Massilia litorea: one gene and its partner. The protein of the gene in region 1 interacts with the protein of each later gene in a pairwise test. Links are inferred from orthologs where the notes say so. Each region holds a gene or a part of one and is shown on either strand. Other genes may lie near its edges.

What was found.
Region 2: the proteins of purT (region 1) and LPB04_RS01740 interact in binary tests that used the Escherichia coli proteins (3 or more experiments, as listed by UniProt). The link is inferred for Massilia litorea from one-to-one orthologs.

The regions. Positions count from the first base shown.
Region 1 is NZ_CP062941.1:2,879,252-2,889,717, reverse strand. The notes cover bases 2,752-5,723. They hold purT (formate-dependent phosphoribosylglycinamide formyltransferase), read left to right. Parts: upstream 2,752-3,617; coding sequence 3,618-4,829; downstream 4,830-5,723. Other genes in these bases: LPB04_RS12860 (MFS transporter), read right to left, coding at 5,032-5,723; LPB04_RS12880 (amidase), read left to right, coding at 2,752-3,281. Outside these bases: LPB04_RS12890 (response regulator), read right to left, coding at 1-1,215; LPB04_RS12885 (hypothetical protein), read left to right, coding at 1,386-1,679; more of LPB04_RS12880, read left to right, coding at 1,752-2,751; more of LPB04_RS12860, read right to left, coding at 5,724-6,378; LPB04_RS12855 (2,4'-dihydroxyacetophenone dioxygenase family protein), read right to left, coding at 6,468-7,001; LPB04_RS12850 (LysR family transcriptional regulator), read left to right, coding at 7,156-8,064; ygiD (4,5-DOPA-extradiol-dioxygenase), read left to right, coding at 8,164-9,033; LPB04_RS12840 (acyl-CoA dehydrogenase family protein), read right to left, coding at 9,040-10,125; LPB04_RS12830 (amino acid aminotransferase), read right to left, coding at 10,316-10,466. UniProt on the Escherichia coli protein: Involved in the de novo purine biosynthesis. Catalyzes the transfer of formate to 5-phospho-ribosyl-glycinamide (GAR), producing 5-phospho-ribosyl-N-formylglycinamide (FGAR). Formate is provided by PurU via hydrolysis of 10-formyl-tetrahydrofolate.
Region 2 is NZ_CP062941.1:400,617-411,011, reverse strand. Bases 2,980-5,880 are described here. They hold LPB04_RS01740 (polyprenyl synthetase family protein), read left to right. Parts: upstream 2,980-3,926; coding sequence 3,927-4,835; downstream 4,836-5,880. Other genes in these bases: dxs (1-deoxy-D-xylulose-5-phosphate synthase), read left to right, coding at 4,836-5,880; LPB04_RS01745 (exodeoxyribonuclease VII small subunit), read left to right, coding at 3,661-3,927; LPB04_RS01750 (aromatic ring-hydroxylating oxygenase subunit alpha), read right to left, coding at 2,980-3,176. Outside these bases: LPB04_RS01765 (sulfurtransferase), read right to left, coding at 1-215; LPB04_RS01760 (DMT family transporter), read right to left, coding at 224-1,147; LPB04_RS01755 (DMT family transporter), read right to left, coding at 1,170-2,072; more of LPB04_RS01750, read right to left, coding at 2,076-2,979; more of dxs, read left to right, coding at 5,881-6,710; flocculation-associated PEP-CTERM protein PepA, read left to right, coding at 6,942-7,796; LPB04_RS01725 (2OG-Fe(II) oxygenase), read right to left, coding at 7,897-8,601; LPB04_RS01720 (CARDB domain-containing protein), read left to right, coding at 8,831-10,395.

The DNA of each region.
Region 1 (10,466 bases):
GGCTTCCGGCTGTGCCGCTTCGGTTTCGCTGCGCGGCAGGAAGATGCGCACGCTGGTGCCGCGTCCGACTTCGCTGCTGAGCACGATTTCTCCGCCCGACTGCTTCACGAAACCATAGGCCATCGACAGGCCCAGGCCCGTGCCCTGCCCGACCGGCTTGGTGGTGAAGAAGGGTTCGAAGGCACGCTGCAGGACGTCGGGCGGCATGCCCTTGCCGGTATCGGCCACTTCGATGACGACATATTCGCCGGGCGAAACGCCGGGCGGCAGCATCGCACCAGGGCCAGGTGCGTCGCCGCCCGCGTTGCTGGCCCTGATCAGCAAGGTGCCGTTGCCGCCCATCGCGTCGCGCGCGTTGATGGCGAGGTTCAGTAATACGTTGTTCAGCTGGTTCGGATCGGCGACCGTGCTCCACAGCGAAGGATCGATGTCGGTGACGATGCGCGCATTCGGCCCGAGCACGCGGCGCATCATGTCGTCCATGTCGCGCAGCAGGTGGCCGGGATTCAGGACGACCGCCTGCAGCGGCTGGCGCCGTGCAAAGGCGAGCAGGTGCGAGGACAGCTTGGCGCCGCGCTCGACGCCGGCCAGCGCCATCTCGACACGCGCGCGTCCTGCTTCGTTCAGGCCGCCGACGAGTTTCAGCAGTTGCAGGTTGCCGCCGATGATTTGCAGCACGTTATTGAAATCGTGGGCCACGCCGCCGGTCAGCTGGCCGATGGCTTCCATCTTCTGCGCCTGGTGCAGGGCCGATTCGCTGGCGGCCAATTGCTGCTGGCTCACGCGCAGCGAGGCAAAGGCCGCATCGCGTTCGCGCCGGGCGACGCAGGCGTCGCTGTGGTACTGGACGCGCGCCACCAGTTCGCGCGGATCGGGCCATTTCACCATGTAGTCGTTGGCGCCGGCGGCAAAGGCTTGCGCCTTGACTTCCGGATCGTCTTCGGACGACAGCATGATGACGGGGATGTGTTCGGTATCGGGATTGGCGCGCAGGCGGCGGGTGACTTCGAAGCCGTCGAGGTCGGGCATGCGCAGGTCGACCAGCACGACGGTGACGTTCAGCTCGCGCGCCAGGTCGGCGGCCCGCGCCGGGCTGGACTCGTAACGCAGTACGTGCTTGACGCAGGTTTTCAGCCCATGCTCGATGATTTGCTGTGCAAAAGGCTCGTCATCGATCAGCAGGATCGAACAGGAATTCGAATCGTCTTCGATCATCGGTATCAAGACCTCGTTTTGCCGACATCGCAGAGGCCAAGTTGCATTTTGTGAAGCGTTGATTCTACACCAATGTGAAAAGCGAGTTCATCAATTTCACTATCGTGCTTGACGCCCCGGGATTCGCCACCACCTTGTATTGACAGCGTTTTTTTGCCGAACGGGGAAGCATGCACGATCCAATTTGCCCCTTGTGCGGTCGCGAACTGGGCACGGTCAACATCGACCGCCACCATCTGGTACCGAAGACCTTCAAGGGCAAGGAACAGTTCCCGATCCACAAGATCTGCCATCGCAAGATCCACTCGGCCTTCACCGAGCGCGAACTGCTGCGCAGCTATCACACCTGGGACGCCCTGCGCGGCCACGAGGAGATCCGCGCCTTCATCGCGTGGGTGGCGAAGAAGCCGCCCGACTTTTATACGCGCACCTACACCTCCAACGACAAGAAGCGCCGGAAATGACGGATTTGATTTTAACTTGACAATATTGCGATAAAGCCATTTCATGTTGGCATACCGTTCACAGGATGCCTCATGGATTTCGCGGATTACCTGCAACACGACGCCACCGCCCTCGCCGCCCTCGTCAAGCACGGCGACGTGACAGCTTCTGAACTGCTCGACCTGGCCCTGGCCCGCAATGCCGAGGTGCACGGACGCATCAATGCCGTGTGCCGGCTGCTCGAACCGCAGGCGCGTGCGCAGCTGGCCCGTTCGCTCGCCGGACCGCTGGCAGGCGTGCCCTTCCTGATCAAGGACGGCGTGCAGGATTATGCAGGCGTACCGACCAGCTTCGGCAGCCGCTCGATGCGCGGCTACGTGCCGACCGAACATGCGGCCGTCGTACGGCGCTACCTGGAAGCGGGCCTGGTCATCTTCGGCAAGACCAATCTCCCCGAGTTTGCCCTGAAGGCCGTCACCGACCCGGTGCTGTATGGGCGCGCCAGCAATCCCTGGAACCTCGGGCACACGCCGGGCGGCTCGAGCGGCGGCGCGGCAGCCGCGGTCGCGGCCGGCATCGTGCCGATGGCGGCGGGCAATGACGGCGGCGGCTCGATCCGCATCCCGGCCGCCTGTTGCGGCCTGTTCGGCTTGCGCGCCTCGCGCGGCCGGGTGTCTTCGGGGCCGGCCATCGGCGAAGTCTGGTTCGGCGCCTCGAGCGAAGGGGTTCTCTCGCGCAGCGTGCGCGATTCGGCCCTGGCGCTGGACATCCTGGCCGGCCACGAGCCGGGCGACCCGTTCGACATCGCCCCGACTGCCGCCCCCTACCGCGAACTCGTCAGGCGCGATCCCGGCAAGCTGCGCATCGGCTTCAGTACCGTCTCGCCGATCGGCACCGAGGTCCACCCCGAAGCGGTGGCCGCCGTTCAGCGTGCCGTGCAACTGCTGCGCGGGCTCGGCCATGAAGTCGAGGAAGCCGCGCCCGAACTCGACGGCGCGGCACTGGCGGAGAGTTTCCTGCACGTGTATTTCGGCCAGGTGCCGGCAATGCTTGCGCGCGGCAAGGCGCTCGGCGCCGGCGCGGGCGACGTCGAGCTGACGGCACGGCTGCTGGGGACGCTGGGCGCGAGCATCCCGGCCGGGCGCCTGACGACCCAGCTGGCCAAATGGAACGAATTTTCGCGCGCGCTGGCGCGCTTCCACGCACGCTACGACATGCTGCTGACGCCGACGCTGGCCCATCCACCGATCCGCCACGGCGAAGGAGACCCGCCGCGCGGCGAGCAATTCGTGCTCGACCTGCTCCAGCGCAGCGGCCTGCTCGGCATCCTGGCGCGCCTGGGTTTATTGGAAGGCACGGTCAACAAGATCGCGCGCGACAGCCTGCGCTACGTGCCGTTCACCCAGCTGGCCAATCTGACCGGGACGCCGGCGATGTCGGTGCCGCTGCACTGGACGGCCGCCGGCCTGCCGCTGGGCGTACAGTTCGTCGGGCGTTTCGGGAGCGAGGACAAGCTGCTGCAGCTGGCGCACCAGCTGGAACAGGCGGCGCCGTGGTTCGAGCGGCTGGCGCCGCTGACAACGGAAGGAGTGAAGTCGACAAGCACCCTGGTGCCTGCATGACCTAGGGGTCCTTGAGGCCAATGGCATCAAGGACGGCTTCACCGGGCTCTTGAGCCCACGCGTTGCAGCGTGTGCGTATCGACGCACGTCAACAAACAAAAAAGGCCGCATCTTTCGACGCGGCCTTTCGTATTCTGGCTCCCCGACCTGGACTCGAACCAGGGACCTGCGGATTAACAGTCCGTCGCTCTACCGACTGAGCTATCAGGGAATTGAGGCAACATTATAGCGGGCCAATCCGAGTTTGGCGAGTCCCGGACAAATTTTTCGTCCTTGCACGCCCAAAGCGCGCCTTTGCTATAGTCGCAGCACCCTGCCATCCCACTCCATGACACCATGACCACTCCCCGCATTTTCGGCACTCCCCTCTCTCCTTCCGCCACGCGCGTGATGCTGCTCGGCTCCGGCGAACTCGGCAAGGAAGTCATCATTTCCCTGCAACGCCTCGGCGTCGAAGTCATCGCCGTCGACCGCTACCCGAACGCGCCCGGCCACCAGGTCGCGCACCGCGCCCATGTCATCGACATGACCGACGGCGCCGCGCTCCGTGCCCTGATCGCGCAGGAGCAGCCCGACCTCGTGATCCCCGAGATCGAGGCGATCGCCACCGACACCCTGGCCGAGCTGGAAGCGGCGGGCACGATCACCTGCATCCCGACCGCGCGCGCCACCCAGCTGACGATGAACCGCGAAGGCATCCGCCGCCTCGCCGCCGAGGAACTGGGCCTGGCAACGTCTCCCTACCGCTTCGCCAGCAGCCTGGAAGAACTGGAACAGGCCTGCGCTTTCGTCGGTTTCCCCTGCGTGGTGAAACCGGTGATGTCGTCCTCGGGCAAGGGCCAGTCGAAACTCGACAGCGCGGCCGACGTGAAAGCCGCCTGGGACTACGCCGCCGCCGGCGGACGCGTCGATGCCGGCCGCGTGATCGCCGAAGGCTTTATCGATTTCGACTACGAAATCACGCTGCTGACGGTGCGCTCGCGCGCTGCCGACGGCACGACGCAGACGGGTTTCTGCGAACCGATCGGCCACAAGCAGGTGCAGGGCGACTACGTGGAATCCTGGCAGCCGCATCCGATGAGCGCGCTGGCCCTGGCACGTTCGCGCGACATCGCGGAAAAAGTGACAAGCAACCTCGGCGGCCTGGGCGTGTTCGGCGTCGAGCTGTTCGTGAAGGGCGACATGGTCTGGTTCTCGGAAGTGAGCCCACGCCCGCACGACACCGGCATGGTGACGATGGCGACGCAGGTGCAGAGCGAATTCGAGCTGCACGCAAAGGCTGTCCTTGGGCTGCCGGTCAACACGGCCTTGCGCGCGCCGGGTGCCTCGGCCGTCATTTACGGCCAGCTCGATGCGAAAGGGATCGCCTTCGAAGGCGTGGCCGAGGCTTTGACGGTCCCGGACACCGACATCCGCCTGTTCGGCAAGCCGGAATCGTTCGCGCGCCGGCGCATGGGCGTGGCGCTGGCGACGGCGGGCGATGTGGACACGGCGCGCGAGCGGGCGCTGCTCGCGGCATCGAAGGTCAAGCCGGTGGGCGGCGCGTAAAACAAAAAAGGCCGCATCTTTCGATGCGGCCTTTCATATTCTGGCTCCCCGACCTGGACTCGAACCAGGGACCTGCGGATTAACAGTCCGTCGCTCTACCGACTGAGCTATCAGGGAATTGAGCTTGGCATTATAACTGCTCAGCGGCATTGCGCAAGTCCTGCACGAAACTTCCTGTTGCGGGACTTGCGTATCGTTCACCTCAAGCTACGCGTTTCTCGCGCAGCGCCTTCGCCGGCACGCCGACCAGCAAGGCAATCCCGCCCAGCACCATCAGCGCCGTCACGAAGTACAAGCCGTAGTTGACGCTACCGGTCGCGGTCTTGAACCAGCCGATCACGAAGGGACTGACGAAACCGCCGATCAGGCCCAGGGAATTGATCAGCGCAATTCCGCCCGCCGCGGCCGGTCCCGACAGGTAAGCTGTCGGCATCGCCCAGAACAGCGGCATGGTGGCCAGGATGCCGATCGTTGCGAACGATAGCGCCACCAGCGCCAGCGCCAGGTGGCCGGGCAGCAGGCTTGCCGCCACCAGCCCTGCCCCGCCGAGGAAGGCGGCGCCGGCCGCATGCCAGCGGCGCTCGCGGGTGCGGTCCGAGTGCCGGCTCAGGAGCACCATGCCGATCGCGCCGACGATGTAGGGGATGGCCGTCAACAGGCCGATACGCAGCGGGTCGGCGATGCCGAAGCTCTTGATGATGGTCGGCAGCCAGAACGTGATCACATAGGTGCCGGCAATGAAGGTGAAGTAGCTGAATGCGAGAATGTAAATCTTCGGGTCGCTCAGCGCCTGGCGCAGCGAGCTGTGGTGCGCAGGACCCAGGTCGTGACGGTCCTGCTGCAGGGTTTGCTCGATGATGTCCTTTTCGCGTGCCGACAACCACCTGGCCTGGCCCGGGCGGTCGGCCAGCATCAACCACGCCATCAGGCCCAGGAAAATGGCAGGGATGCCTTCGATCAGGAACATCCACTGCCAGCCGGCCCAGCCGTTGACGCCGGCCATGTCGTTCATGATCCAGCCCGAGAGCGGCCCGCCGACGATGCCCGCCACCGCCATGCCCGACATGAACAGCGCGATGATCCTGGCACGCATTTTCGAGGGATACCAATAGGTGAAATAGAGGATGATGCCCGGGAAGAAACCCGCTTCGAACAGGCCCAACAGGAAACGCGCGATATACAGTTGTGTCGGTGTCCGCACGAACATCATGCCGGCCGAGGTCAGGCCCCACAGGACCATGATGCGCAGCAGGGTCTTGCGTGCGCCGATGCGTACCAGGAGCAAATTGCTCGGCACCTCGAACAGCGCATAGCCGAAGAAGAAAATGCCGGCGCCAAGGCCGTAGACGGCATCGCTGAAACCCAGGTCGGCCTTCATCTGGAGCTGCGCGAAACCGATATTGATGCGGTCGAGATAGGCCGCGACATAGCAGATGAACAGGAAAGGGATCAATCGCAGGTTGACCCTGCGGTAAACCCTGGCCTGCTCATCGGGCGCGGCGGCGCCGGGTGCAAGCGGAATCGCCATGCCGGCGGTGTCGGTGTTCATGTTGCTGCTCCTTGTTTTCATCTGATGTGAAACCCGCGGCTTCGGCGGATCTGTCTCCTGTTATCGGGCGAGCGTCGTGGACCGGCGGGCTAGCGGATGAAGCGGCGCACGTAGTCGCTGCCCAGTCCCACGGTCTCATAATGCTTGACCGCCGCTTCCAGCTTGGTGAACACGTCTTCGTAGCCGACCGGCTTACCCTCCTCGTCGAGATAGGTATATGCGCCGGTGACATGGAACAGCGTCATCATTTCGCTGACGTCCTCGGGCACGTACAGCGTGTGGATCTCGCCGGGAATTTCGTGGGCATACGAACCCTCGGTTGCGGTCCAGTCATGCTCGAGGTAGTACCAGCGGCCCTTGAGCACATGCGCGTGGACCGGGCCGTCGTGCCGGTGACGCGAGAGCACGCCGCTTTTCCGTACGCGCAGCACGTTGACGAAATAGCCTTGCGTGACATTCAGGATCAGCGGGCGGAACCAGACGTTGGGCGCCTGCGGCACCCATTCGCGCTCGTCTTCCGGCACGGCGTCCGGCACCACCAGGTCGGCGATGGCGAAGCGGGGAATTGGCTGGGAAAAGCCCTTCAGGCTGCTCGGGTGGGTACGTTCGGTCGACTTGGACACGATAGGATCTCCTTGTTCGTTTGCGCCGTGGCGCGGGCGGTGCCGGGAATACCGGGAAGAGGCCATCTTGCGCTGCGCATCCCGTGCGAACAATGCGATAATCGTCAATGGGCTATGACGAAATTTCACAGGTGGGGCGCAGGTGGCGATACATTTGAGCGAACTCGAGGTGTTCATGGCGGCCGTCGAGGACGGCAATTTTTCGGCGGCCGGACGCCGGCTCGACCTGACGCCCTCGGCGGTGAGCAAGCTCGTCGCGCGCCTGGAAGACAGCCTGAACGTGCGCCTGTTCCACCGCGGCGCGCGCAAGCTGACGCCGACCGAGGCTGGCCAGGTCCTGTACGACGAAGGCCAGGACATCTTCGCCGCCTTGCGCAGCGCCGAGAACGCGGTCAAGACCTGCTCGGGCGAGGTCAGCGGCACATTGCGCGTGCATTCGATGGTGACCTTCGCGAAATACCAGCTTGCGCCCGTCATCGGCGACTTTCTCGCGGCTTATCCGAAGCTGCGCGTGGAATTCCACCTCAGCAACGAGCCGGTCGATTTCGTGGAGCAGCGCATCGACGTCTCGATCCAGGGCGGTCCCCTGCCCGATTCCTCGCTGGTGGCACGGCGCCTGCTCGACAGCCCCTGGATCATCTGCGCCGCGCCCGCCTATCTCGACCGGCACGGCACGCCGCAGACCCCGGAGGACCTGGCCCGCCACAACTGCATCAACTTCAGCCACCGCACGCATTGGAATGCGTGGCCGCTCATGGACAAAGGCGAAGCGCGGACGGTCGCGGCCAGGGGCAATGTCGGCGCCAACCAGGGCGACATGCTGCTGCAGCTGGCGCGCCAGGGACTGGGCCTGGTAAGGCTGGCAGAGTTTCACGTGGGCGAGGATTTGCGTAGCGGGCGGCTGGTGCCGGTGATGACGTCCTACCAGCCGCCTGCGGAGCCCCTGTACCTGGTCTACCAGAGCCGCAAGCACCTGGCCCCGCGCGTGCAGGCCTTCCTGGCATTCATGGGAGAACGGTTTACGACAGCTGCGGCGCAGCGCGGGCGGCCTGCCCGGTCATGAAGCGCGCGCGGCCGGCACGAAGCGGCGCAGCTGGCGCTCGACGCCCACGCTTCGTGCTAAATTGACCTGCGCGCAGAACCGACCATCGCGAGGATGTCCATGCAAGAAACCAAGCGCATGCCCGCCGCCTTCATCGGCCACGGCAGTCCCATGAACACCCTGGAATCGAACCGCTATACCGCGGCCTGGCGCGCCTTCGGCGAGAGCCTGCCGCGCCCGCGCGCGATCCTGGTGATTTCCGCGCACTGGTTCATCCACGGCAGCGCCCTGACCGCCATGGCGAGACCGCGCGTGATCCACGACTTCTACGGCTTCCCGCAGGCATTGTTCGACTTCGATTATCCGGCGCCAGGCGCGCCGGAGATTGCCGAGGAGATCGCGGCCGCCGTGCGCCCGGGCTTCGTCGCCCTCGACCGCGACAGCTGGGGACTGGACCACGGCACCTGGTCGGTGCTGGCCCACGTGTTCCCGCAAGCCGATATTCCCGTGCTGCAGTTGTCGATCCACGCTGGCGAACACCTGGCGTATCACATCGAACTGGGCCGGCGGCTCGCCCCGCTGCGCGACAGCGGCATTCTGATCATCGGCAGCGGAAATGTCGTCCACAACCTGCGGCGCATGGACCGCAACATGCTCGATGCCGCCTTCGACTGGGCCGAGGATTTCGACCGCGAAGCCCGGGACATCATGACCGGCGACCCGGCGCAGCTGGGGCGCCTGGCCGATCACCCGGCCTGGCGGCTGGCGGTGCCGACGCCCGAGCACTTTCTGCCGCTCGCCTATATCGCGGGGCTGGCGCTGGCCGACCGGACGCCGGCCAGGGTGCTGGTCGACGGCGGCGTGATGGGTTCGCTCACGATGACAAGTTTCGTGCTTGGTTGCGATGCGCTCGCCCGTGGCGGGGCGGATGCCGGCAGCCCGTCTGCGTCGATTCCTGCAGGCATTCCACCGGACCAGACGAATATCTGAGCGCGCTTACGGCATCAGCAGCGCATGCTGCGACGCCGTATGAAAATCGCGCCAGACCCGGTTGATCTCGCTGTCCTCGCGCGCCGCGTACAGGCCGCAGTAGGGATACAAGGTATCGACCGCACGCCGCGCCGCGTTCACCCAGGCCATCGCCAGGGCTTGCAGCCGGTCCGCCTCCTCGGCATCGACCCGGGCGCCGCCTGCAACCCGCTCCCAGGTGGCGTCGAGCTGCAGGTAGAGTTGCGCCCTCGCCTCGTCCAGTCCGCTGCGCGCTGCGTCCAGCACGGCGCGCACGGCCGGCACCGACAGCAGCGCTTCGCCATTGCCGAAGCGGTGACGCCGGTGCGCCATCGATTCCTGCGCCAGCTCGACGAAATGGGCACCCATGCCGGCCAGGTTGGCGGCCAGGGTGACGAAGGCGAAGGCCATGAAGGGGAAGCGGTACAGCGGCCCCTGTTCGCGCGCGCAGGCCGGATCGATCGCGAAGGCGTGGCGCGCATGCACCCAGCTGCTGCGCACCTCGTAGGCGTGCGAGGCGGTCGCGCGCAGACCGATGGTGCGCCAGTTCGGTACGATGTTGACCATTGCGGCCGGCACCACGAAGGCTGATATGCGCGGCTGGCCGGCGTCGTCGAGCAGCGGCCGGCCGCCTTCATGCAGCACCGCATTGAAGGTGAAATGGGTCGCCATCGGCGCCCCGCTGGCATAGTCCCACAGGCCGTCGATGCGCCAGCCCTCGCCGTCGCGCTCGGCAACGCCGGTCGGGGCGCCGCTGCCGGCCAGGCAGACCCGCCGGGTCGCCAGGATCTCGCGCGCCAGTTCGGGCGCCAGGAAGCCGGCGAACCAGCCGGCACCGGCGCACAGGGTCACGGTCCAGCCCATGCTGCCATCGAGGCGGGCGATCGCCTCTTCCAGCCGCACCACCCCTGGCAGCGGCAGCTCGAGGCCGCCCAGCGCGCGCGGCGCCAGCATGCGCAGCCAGCCGCGCCGGTGGGCCAGCGCCTGCTGGACCGGATGCAGCCAGCGCGCGGCATCGGCTGCGGCGGCATGACGGGCAATACGGCGCGAATCACGGCTGGACAAGAGAAGCATGGGGAAAGGCCCTGGAAACGAAAAAGCCCGCTTGAGCGGGCTTTTCGGTCTTGCTGTGTTCTGGCTCCCCGACCTGGACTCGAACCAGGGACCTGCGGATTAACAGTCCGTCGCTCTACCGACTGAGCTATCAGGGAATTGTCTTGCTCTTTGCCACCAAACAAAAGTTCAGCAGCGAAGAGCCAAGATTTTAGAGGACTTTGGCGATTGCGTCAACGACGAGATCGATGTTCTTCGAATTCAGCGCGGCAACACAGATGCGGCCGGTGTCGACGGCGTAGATCGACTCCTCGCGCAGCTTGCCGACCTGCTCTTTCGTCAGGCCCGAATAGGAGAACATG
Region 2 (10,395 bases), 2.5 Mb from region 1 along the record:
GGATGGCGCCCGCGGAACGCGCCGTCTTCTCCGCGTTTTTCGCCCGACAGTTCGGTTTCCATGTCGGCGAACAGCGCGTGCGGCAGGTGGCCGGCCGCATAAGCCGCGCGGCCAAAGGCGAGGTCGGCGAGGTCGTGCCGGCAGTCGACGACGACCCAGTCCGGATCGTCGATATGGGCCGCGAGGTCGGCGGCGGAAATCAGGGTCGTGTACATGGGCTTCCTCACAGTTCGCTGGCGATCGGATCGGTCTTCTTGATGGCGGCGCCCTTCGGCGTGCTCTTCGTATTGTAGAACGTCGCGGCGATGCCGGACGCCAGGATCACGCCGATCCCCAGCCACACGTGCCAGTCGAAGCGGTCGCCCCAGAGCGCCAGGCCCCACAGGCTGGAAAACACGATGCCGGTGTACTGCAGGTTCGCCACCACCAGCACCTTGCCGACCCGGTAGGCGCGCGTCATCGCCATCTGCGCCATCAGGGCGGCCGCGCCGATCCCGAGCAGCAGCACCGCGCCGCCCGTCGTGTGGCCATGGAAGGGCATGCCGACCTGCTGGCCGTCGCCGGCCAACACGCCGGCCAGGCCGGCGACCATGGTCGTCAGCGAGAAGTAGAAGACGACGCGGTATTCCGGTTCGCCCATCTGCCCCAGTTTGCGCACCTGCATGTAGGCCATCGCCGAGATCACCGACGAACAGATGCCGGCCAGGCCGCCCAGCCACTGGTGCGATTCGACGGCCGGCTGCAGCACCAGGGTGACGCCGAAGAAGCTGGCGCCCACGGCGACGATCAGCGGCCACTCGACGGTATTCGTTTTCGACCACCAGCCGGCCAGGAACAGGCCGGCGGCGATCCAGATCGGCGCCATGTAGTTCAGGGTCATGGCGGTGGCCAGCGGCAGTTTGCCGATCGCGAAGAACCACAGCCAGAGCGAGGTCACGCCCACAAGGCTGCGAAACAGGTGTTCTTTCGGGAAGGGCGTGCGGAAGCTGCCGCCGCGGTGGCGGACCATGGCGAACAGGATCACGGAGCCGATCAGGCCGCGGTAGAAAAGGAGTTCGGAGGTGGTGTAGAACTCGGAGGCCAGTTTCACGCCGGCGCCCATGGCGGCAAACGCGAAGCTGGCGAACAGCATCCAAAGTGAAGGCATTACGGTCCAGTCGTTACAAGAATCAGGTAGACGATACAGCAGCTTGCGAAGGCGTGCCCGGCACCGCCCGGCGTCCCATCAGGCCGGCCGCAATGCAGGAGCCGAGAATCACGGCGATGCCGGCCCAGACGGTCCAGTGAAAAGCGTCGCCCCAGATCCAGCCGCCGAGGAGGCTGGAAAAGACGATGCCGCTGTACTGCAGGTTGGCCACGACCAGCGTGCGCCCGAGGCGGTAGGCGCGGGTGAGTGCCAGCTGGCCGGCGGTGCCGGTGAGGCCCACGCCGAGCAGCAGGGCGACGCCGCCCCAGCTGGACGGATGCGTGGGTGGGTTGGAAGGCAGTGCCAGCATCCCCGCCAGCCCGGCCGCCACGTTCAGCAGCGAAAAATAGAACACGACCCGGTATTCCGGTTCGCCCTTGCGGCTCAACCTGCGCACCATCAGGTAGGCCAGCGCGGCCAGGGCGCCGGAAGCGAGCGCCATCAGGCCGCCCAGCCACTGGTCGGCGCCAAAGGCCGGACGCAGCACCAGCACGACACCGATGAAACTGACGAGGATCGCGCCGACCAGAGGCCACGCGACACGTCGTTCACCGCGCCACAGGCTCATGCCGACCAGGGCCACGGCGGTCCAGATCGGCGACATGTAGTTGAGGGTGACGGCGGTGGCCAGCGGCAGGCGGGTAATCGCGGCGAACCAGAGCCACAGCGAGATCACGCCGAGCAGGCCGCGCCAGAGATGGGACAGCGGTTCATTCGTGGCGAGGGAACGGCCGGAGACACGGGCCATGAAAAACAGCAGCGCAACCCCGACCAGGCCGCGCACGGTGACGATCTGCGCAATGGAATACTGTTCGGCCGCCAGCTTCACGCAAGTGCCCATCAGGGCAAAGGCGAAGCTGGCGAACAGCATCCATAGGCCAGGCATGCGTTACAGGTCTATCTTGCTGCGATACCACTCATGGAAGTGCTGCATCCCGTCTTCCATCGGCGATTGATACGGCCCGACTTCGTTGACGCCGCGATCGAGCAGGATCTTGCGGCCCGCATCCATGCGCTGGGCGATCTCGTCGTCCTCGACGCAGGTTTCCATGTAGGCCGCGCGTTCGGCTTCGACCAGCTCGCGCTCGAACAGGGCGATCTCTTCCGGATAATAAAACTCGACCACGTTGCGCGTCCTCGTGGGGCTTAGCGGCCACAGCGTCGACACCACCAGCACGTTCGGATACCACTCGACCATGATGTTCGGGTACAGGGTCAGCCAGATCGCGCCCTGTTTCGGCTCCTTGCCGCCATTGAACTTCAGGACCGCTTCCTGCCATTTTTTATAGGTCGGCGAGCCGGCCTTCTGCAGGCCGCGGTTCACGCCGACGGTCTGTACGCTGTAGTCGCGGCCGAAGTCCCATTTCAGGTCTTCGCAGGAGACGAAATTGCCCAGGCCCGGGTGGAAGGGCTCGACGTGGTAATCCTCCAGGTAGACCTCGATGAACGTCTTCCAGTTGTAGTCGACGTCATGGATCTCGACGTGGTCGAACAGGTAGCCGGAAAAGTCGAGGTCCTTCGAGACCGACATCTGCTTGAGCTTGTCCATCACGTCGTAGCCGTTCTGCTCGAACAGCAGGCCGTTCCAGCTTTGCAGCGGCGACTTGGACAGGTTGAGGCAGGGCGTCTCCGCGAAATGCGGGGCGCCGATCAGCTCTCCCTTGAGGTCGTAGGTCCAGCGGTGCAGTGGGCAGACGATGGTGTTGGCGTTGCCGCGGCCATTGAACATCAGCGCCTGGCGGTGACGGCAGACGTTGGACAGCACCTCGATGCCGTTGGCATTGCGCACGAGCATGCGGCCTTCGTTTTCGGAAGGCAGGGTCGCGAAATCGCCCGTTTCCGGCACCATCAGTTCATGGCCGACGTAGCGCGGTCCCTTCTGGAACAGCTGCTCGATTTCGCGCTGCAACAGCGCATTGTCAAAATATACATTTACCGGAAGCTGAGCGCAGGAGCGCGCCAGCTTGGCGTGGGTAGCCAGATCGGACATCCCAACCCCCCTTTATAAAAGCATCACCGCAAAGAAGAGAAAGAATCCAAAGACCAGTATTTTTTTGGAAGGAAATACGGTATTTCGGACAGAACCGGAGATTATAGCGTGGAACGAGCTCAGCCGGGCTCGATAACCTGCTGCGCGTTGGATTGTTGCCCTCCGATGCTCGCTGTACCTCCGTACAGCTGCGCTTCTCGGGCAACACTCCTGCCGCTCGCGACGGTTATCGAGCCCGGGGCCCGTCCCCGATCAACGTGGTCCGTCGCGTGATTGTGGTGCGCAATGGCACAGATAGTGCCGGAAAGGCATGGTTTTCATGAATTCAAAGGCGGTTGCGCTTTCGACGAACTGTTCTATTTAGCAGCTCGGCAATCGCGCCGGACCACCCCTAGGGTGTGGATTGTTTTAAAATACGCGATTCAACTCCCGCGTGGCGCACCCGATGCGCATGGCGGGATCGCCGGCCCAACAAGAAGACACTATGGCAATCAATTCAAACGCGGGAGCAGCGGAGTCGAATACCAGCCCGGCCTCCTTCGAGGAAGCAATGGCTGAGCTGGCCCAGCTCGTCACCCAGATGGAAGGCGGCCAGCTGCCGCTGGAAGCTTCGGTCGCGGCCTATGCGCGCGGCTCGGAGCTGGTGAAGTTTTGCGCGGCCCAGCTGGAAAAGGTCGAGTCCCAGGTGAAGGTGCTCGAGGGCGACATGCTCAAACCCTTCAGCGCCGACGGCGCGGGCGAGGGCGCGTAATGACGCAGATGCTGACGGAGGAACTGCCGTTCGCAGCCTGGATGGCCGGCGTGCAGGCCGAGGTCGAGGATGCGCTCTCGGACTATCTGCCGCCGGCGCACCTGGTGCCGCACAAGCTGCATGAGGCGATGCGCTACACGGTCCTTGGCGGCGGCAAGCGCGTGCGTCCGCTGCTGGTCTACGCCAGCGGCGCCCTGTTCGGGGCCGACCCGCAGGCACTGGCGCGTGCCGCCAGCGCGCTGGAGATGATCCACGCCTATTCGCTGGTGCACGACGACATGCCCTGCATGGACGACGACGAACTGCGCCGCGGCAAACCGACCGTGCACGTCGCCTACGACGAAGCGACGGCGCTGCTGGTCGGCGACGCGTTGCAGGCCCAGGCTTTCCAGGTACTGAGCGGAACCGACACGCTGCCGCCCGTGCGCCTGATCGGCATGCTGCGCCTGCTGGCCGAAGCGGCGGGCTCGAGCGGCATGTGCGGCGGCCAGGCGATCGACCTCGACAGCGTCGGCCTGGCCTTGAGCCTCGAGCAGCTCGAGCGCATGCACCAGCTGAAAACCGGCGCCCTGCTGCGCGCATCGGTGCTGCTGGGCGCACTGTGCGGCAAGGAGTTGAATGACGCCGAACTGGAAAGTTTAAAAGCCTATTCGAAGGCGGTCGGCCTGGCGTTCCAGGTCGTCGACGACGTGCTCGACGCCACGGCCGATTCGGCCACGCTCGGCAAGACCGCCGGCAAGGATGCGGCCGACAACAAGCCGACCTATGTGTCGATCCTCGGCCTGGAAGAATCGAAAGCACTGGCGCAGAAATTGCGGCGCGACGCGCATGACGCGCTGGCGCCATTTGGAGAACAAGCACTGCGGCTGCGCGAACTCGCGGACCTGATCGTGCAGCGGAAGGCCTAAATGAAACTGCTAGAAACCATCAACGACCCGTCTGACCTGCGTATGCTGCCGCGCACGCAACTGACGCCGCTCGCGGACGAGCTGCGCCAGTTCCTGCTGCATTCGGTCTCGAAAACGGGTGGCCACCTGTCCTCGAACCTGGGGACGGTCGAACTGACCATCGCGCTGCACTACGTGTTCGAGACGCCGCACGACCGCATCGTCTGGGACGTGGGCCACCAGACCTATTCCCATAAAATCCTGACCGGCCGCCGCGAGCGCATGAACACGCTGCGCCAGCTGAACGGCCTGTCGGGCTTCCCGAAGCGCGACGAAAGCGAATACGACACCTTCGGCACCGCGCACTCGTCGACCTCGATCTCGGCCGCGCTCGGCATGGCCGCCGCGGCCAAGCTGAAGGGCGAGCACCGCCACGCGATTGCCGTGATCGGCGACGGCTCGATGACGGCCGGCATGGCCTTCGAGGCGCTGAACAATGCGGGCGTCGAGGAAGACTGCAACCTGCTGGTGGTCCTGAACGACAACGACATGTCGATCTCGCCGCCGGTGGGCGCGCTCAACCGCTACCTGGCGCGCTTGATGAGCGGCCAGTTCTACGCCGCGGCCAAGACGGTCGGTAAAAGCGTGCTGCCCGGTCCCGTGCTCGACCTGGCGCGCAAGATCGAGGAACACGCGAAGGGCATGGTGGTCCCGGCCACGATGTTCGAGGAATTCGGTTTCAATTACATCGGCCCGATCGACGGCCATGATCTCGACTCGCTGATCCCGACGCTGGAAAACATCAAGAAGCTCAAGGGCCCGCAGTTCCTGCACGTGGTCACAAAAAAGGGCCAGGGCTACAAGCTGGCCGAGGCCGAACCGATCCTGTACCACGGCACCGGCAAATTCAATCCGACCGAGGGCATCATCCCGGCCACGGCGCCCGCGAAGATCACCTACACCGAAGTCTTCGGCAACTGGCTGTGCGACATGGCGGCGGCAGACCCGCGCCTGGTCGGTATCACGCCGGCGATGCGCGAGGGCTCGGGCATGGTGCGCTTCCATGCGCAATACCCGGAGCGCTATTTCGACGTCGGCATCGCCGAGCAGCACTCGGTGACCTTCGCCGGCGGCCTCGCCACCGAAGGCATGAAGCCGGTGGTCGCGATCTACTCGACCTTCCTGCAGCGCGCCTACGACCAGCTGATCCACGACGTGGCGCTGCAGAACCTGGACGTGACCTTCGCCCTGGACAGGGCCGGCCTGGTCGGCGCCGACGGTGCCACGCACGCCGGCAATTACGATTTGTCCTACCTGCGCTGCATCCCGAACATGGTCGTCATGGCGGCTTCCGACGAGAACGAGTGCCGGCAGATGCTGACCACCGCTTACCACTACCCGGGTCCGGCGGCGGTGCGCTATCCGCGCGGCGCCGGCATCGGCGCGGCCATCCAGCAGGAACTCACCTCGATCGAGATCGGCAAGGGCGAGATCAAGCGCAAGGGCGAAAAGATCGCCATCCTGGCCTTCGGCTCGATGGTGGCGCCGAGCCTGGGCGCGGCCAGCGAACTGAATGCGACGGTTGCCAACATGCGCTTCGTGAAACCGCTCGACCTCGAGCTGGTGAAACAGCTGGCGCTCGAACACGAGGTGCTGGTGACGGTGGAAGAGGGCGCGACCATGGGCGGCGCGGGCAGCGCCGTGGCCGAAGCACTGGCCGCAAACGGCATCGTGAAGCCGTTGCTGATCCTCGGCCTGCCGGATAAGTTCATCGACCAGGGCGACCCGGCGGCGCTGCTGGCCTCGGTCGGGCTCGATGCCAAGGGCATCGCCGCCTCGATCCGCGCGCGCTTTGGCGCGGCGGGGGAACCCAGGCTGGTGGTCAACAACACCTGAAGCAGGAGCAAATAAAAAAGCGGCGCTGATGCGCCGCTTTTTTTCATTGCGCAATAGAAATAATCGTTTCAAAAACCTGAAATGATAGGATAAATAAATCGGAAAACTTTACAGTTGCCGTATGTCATCAGTAACAATTTACCCTAAGTCATTGATTTGTAAGTAATCGCCTTAGCTGGCACGGGTATTGCATATAGAGGCTACAACCCAACTGAAGAGAAATGACTGATCATGAAATTCCTGAAAAAACTCGCTTGTGCCGCAGCTGTTGCAATGACCGTCGCCGGTGGCGCTAACGCCGCTACCGTGTTGAACGACTGGGTCTTCAATCCAATCGGCGGCGGCTATGCCAGCGGCCAGCAAGTCAACGAATACCTGGACGTGAACGGCAACGCCTTCATCCAGATCAACCCGACCGGCGGCTCGAGCTTCTCGTTCGCGGAACACGCAGTGTTCAACATCGTCCAGGCTGACAGCAACAGCCAGCTGTTCCCGGTGAACTACCCAGGCGGCAATATCTCGGCAACCTTCGAAGCGACCGGTACCGGTAACTTCAGCGGCGCCTTCAGCTTCAGCGGCGGCACCATCCGCATGTACCAGAACGCGACCAACCAGTACGGCACGTCGGCTGGCATCTACGGTGCCAACCAGGGCAACATGATCGCCGAGTTCACCGTGCTGGCCGGCGGCGGCGGTCTGGTCGATGCAAGCGGCTCGCCAACCAACAACGGTCAAGTCACCGTGCTGGCCAAGGCTAGCCAGGGTTCGCTGGATTCGGGCTACTTCTTCCGTGAAAACGGCCAGGACCTGTCGACCGAGTCGATCATGGCCTTCGCCTTCACCAACGCCAACACCGTCGCTAACCCGACCAGCATCCTGGTCGACGAAGTCGCTTGCCAGTACGCCAATTTCACCGGCAACGGTTGCAACGGTTCGGCTTACGCCAACACCCCAGGCAGCTTCTTTGTCAGCAACAACGGTCAGTTCAAACTGGCTGAAGTGCCAGAGCCAGGTTCGCTGGCCCTGTTCGGCATCGCCATGCTGGGCGCTGGCGTCGTGAGCCGCAAGCGCGCCAAGAAGGCGTAATGTAGTTTGAATGTGCCGCCCTTGAAAAAGGGCGGACTCAAAAAAAGCCGGTCAGCCAAGCTGACCGGCTTTTTTTATGGCCCTGTCCCGTCCTGGCCTGTCAGCCCGCGGGCTTCCCGAACAGCTCCTCGGCGCGCCGGAACAGGATCCAAGAGGTGGCGATGTATTTGTCGCCGCTGGCCGGCACATGTCCCTTGTGCGTATGCGTGAACCCGGCCGGCGCGATGATCAGGCGTCCCTTGCGCGCTTCCACCTTGCGCCCCTGGTACAGGAATTCGGTCTCGCCGCCCTGCGCCACATCGTTCAGATAAAACTGGAACAGCAGCACCCGGTGCAGCGTCTCGCAGCTGGCGTTCTGCGGATAGACTTCCGAATGCCAGTGGTGGTAGCCGCCGGTCCCCTGCAAATACTTCTGCAGGTTGATCGGCCCGCAGCGGTACATCGACTGCAGCAGCGCGCCAAGATGCGGCCGGCCGCATTCGTCGAAGTTCTCCAGCGACAGCGCCACCGGCTGGCCGGTGCGCGGATGCGCCACCATCGGCGCCAGCGCGCCCAGCACCAGTGCGCGGTACTGGTCGATATACGCCGTCAGATGCTGTGCCACGGCAGACATCATCAGGTTGCCGACGTCATGCCATTCCTTGTGCGGGCCGATGGTCAGGTCCCAGCTGTCCTTCTTGCTGGTGTCGACGCCGTTGCCGGTGCGCCCGCGCACGACCTTGTCGCTGGCATTGAAACGGTTGATGATCGCGTCGCATTGTTCGGGCGTGAGGGCGTTGTCGTAGATGCCGATGAAGTCGTCCAAGGTCGATCCTGTTCGCTGGTGGGTTGCACTGTTGGGGTGGATTGTGCCCATCAGTGTACCGCGCTGCAGGCTGCCGTGGACGCTGGCCTTGCCTGCGCGTCGAGGACGCATGCATTTCTATCGTGCAACCCGTATTGACGAGTTTTGATACCGTATGTATCAGAACGCGGGAGGCCTCACCGAGCGGAACGGTTCTGCCAGCCTACCTGCGCGTCAATGGAGATAATCGATGAAAACGAAGTGGTCTACCATGCCGCTCGGCCTTGCGCTACTGTACGCAGGGCTGCACGCGGGAATCGCCGGCGCCGCCAACCCGGCGGCAGGCAGCGTTACCGACCGCACGACCTCGACGGCCTATACGTCCGGCCCTTTCCTGGTGCCCAACACCAGCGGACTGGCCGGCAGTGTCACCTGCAATGCCGCCTTGCCGTGCGACGACTTCACGCTGAAGGTCGACGTGCCTGCCGCGTACGCGGCGGACCACAACCTGACCGTGCGTGTGCAATGGGCCAACGCCAGCGCGGACTTCGACCTGTACGTGCTGGACGAGGCCGGCAACATCGTCGGTTCGGCCGCTTCGTCGAGCGACCCCGAGGTCGCCGTGTTGCCCGCGGTGACCGGCACCTACACCATCCGCATCGTGCCGTTCGCGCCGTTGGGCGAGAGCATCAGCGCCAGCGTCGAACTCGCAGCGAAGCCGGTCGCGCCGGCCCCCGGCAGCGGTCCGTCGCCCAGCTATACGAGCTACCAGCCGCCGGCCGCCAGCGGGCTCGGCAAGAACGCGGGCGAACCCTCGATCGGCGCCAACTGGAAGTCCGGCAAGGTGATGTTCCAGTCGAATACCCAGACCCTGCGCGTCGGCTTCGACGACAGCGTCAAGCCCGCCTCCGCCACCTGGGTGGCGAAGAGCGCCGCACCGCCGCAATGCACCGCGGTGACCGGCCTCGACCCGATCCTGTGGACCGACTCGAAGCTGGGCCGCACCATCGAATCCCAGCTGCTGGCCAATCCGGTTGTCAACAGCCTGTCCTGCTACACCGACGACGATGCCGAAACCTGGACGCCGACCCAGGGCGGCGGCGTGGGCCAGGGCGTCGACCACCAGAGCATCGGCGGCGGCGCCTATGTGCCGGGCCTGGAGCCGCTGCTGGGGAGCTATCCGCACGCCGTGTATTACTGCTCGCAGAGCCTGGTCGCGGCGACCTGCGCACGCAGCGACAACGGCGGCCTGACTTATGGTCCGTCGATGCCGGTCTATACCATCGAGCAATGCGGCGGCCTGCACGGCCACGTCAAGGTCGCGCCGGACGGCACGGTCTACCTGCCGAACAAGAGCTGCGGCGGCCAGCAGGGCCTCGCGGTCTCGGTTGACAACGGCATGACCTGGACCATCCGCAAGGTACCGAACAGCCTGGCCGGCGAGAGCGACCCGTCGGTCGGCATCGGCAGCGATGGCACCGTCTATTACGGCTACGCGAACGCCGACGGCCATCCGCGCATCGCCGTGTCGCGCGACCGCGGCCAGACCTGGACCGACGACCAGGACCTCAGCGCCCAGTTCGGCGTGCAGAACGTGACCTTCCCGGCCGTGGTGGCCGGCGACGGCGACCGCGCCGCCTTCGCCTATCTCGGCACCAAGACCGCGGGCAACTTCCAGGATGCCGCTTTCGCGGGCCTGTGGCACCTGTACGTGGCGCATACCTACGATGGCGGCAAGAGCTGGGTGACCACCGACGCCACCCCGACCGATCCGGTGCAGGCCGGCTGCATCTGGATGGGCGGCGGTTCCAACCC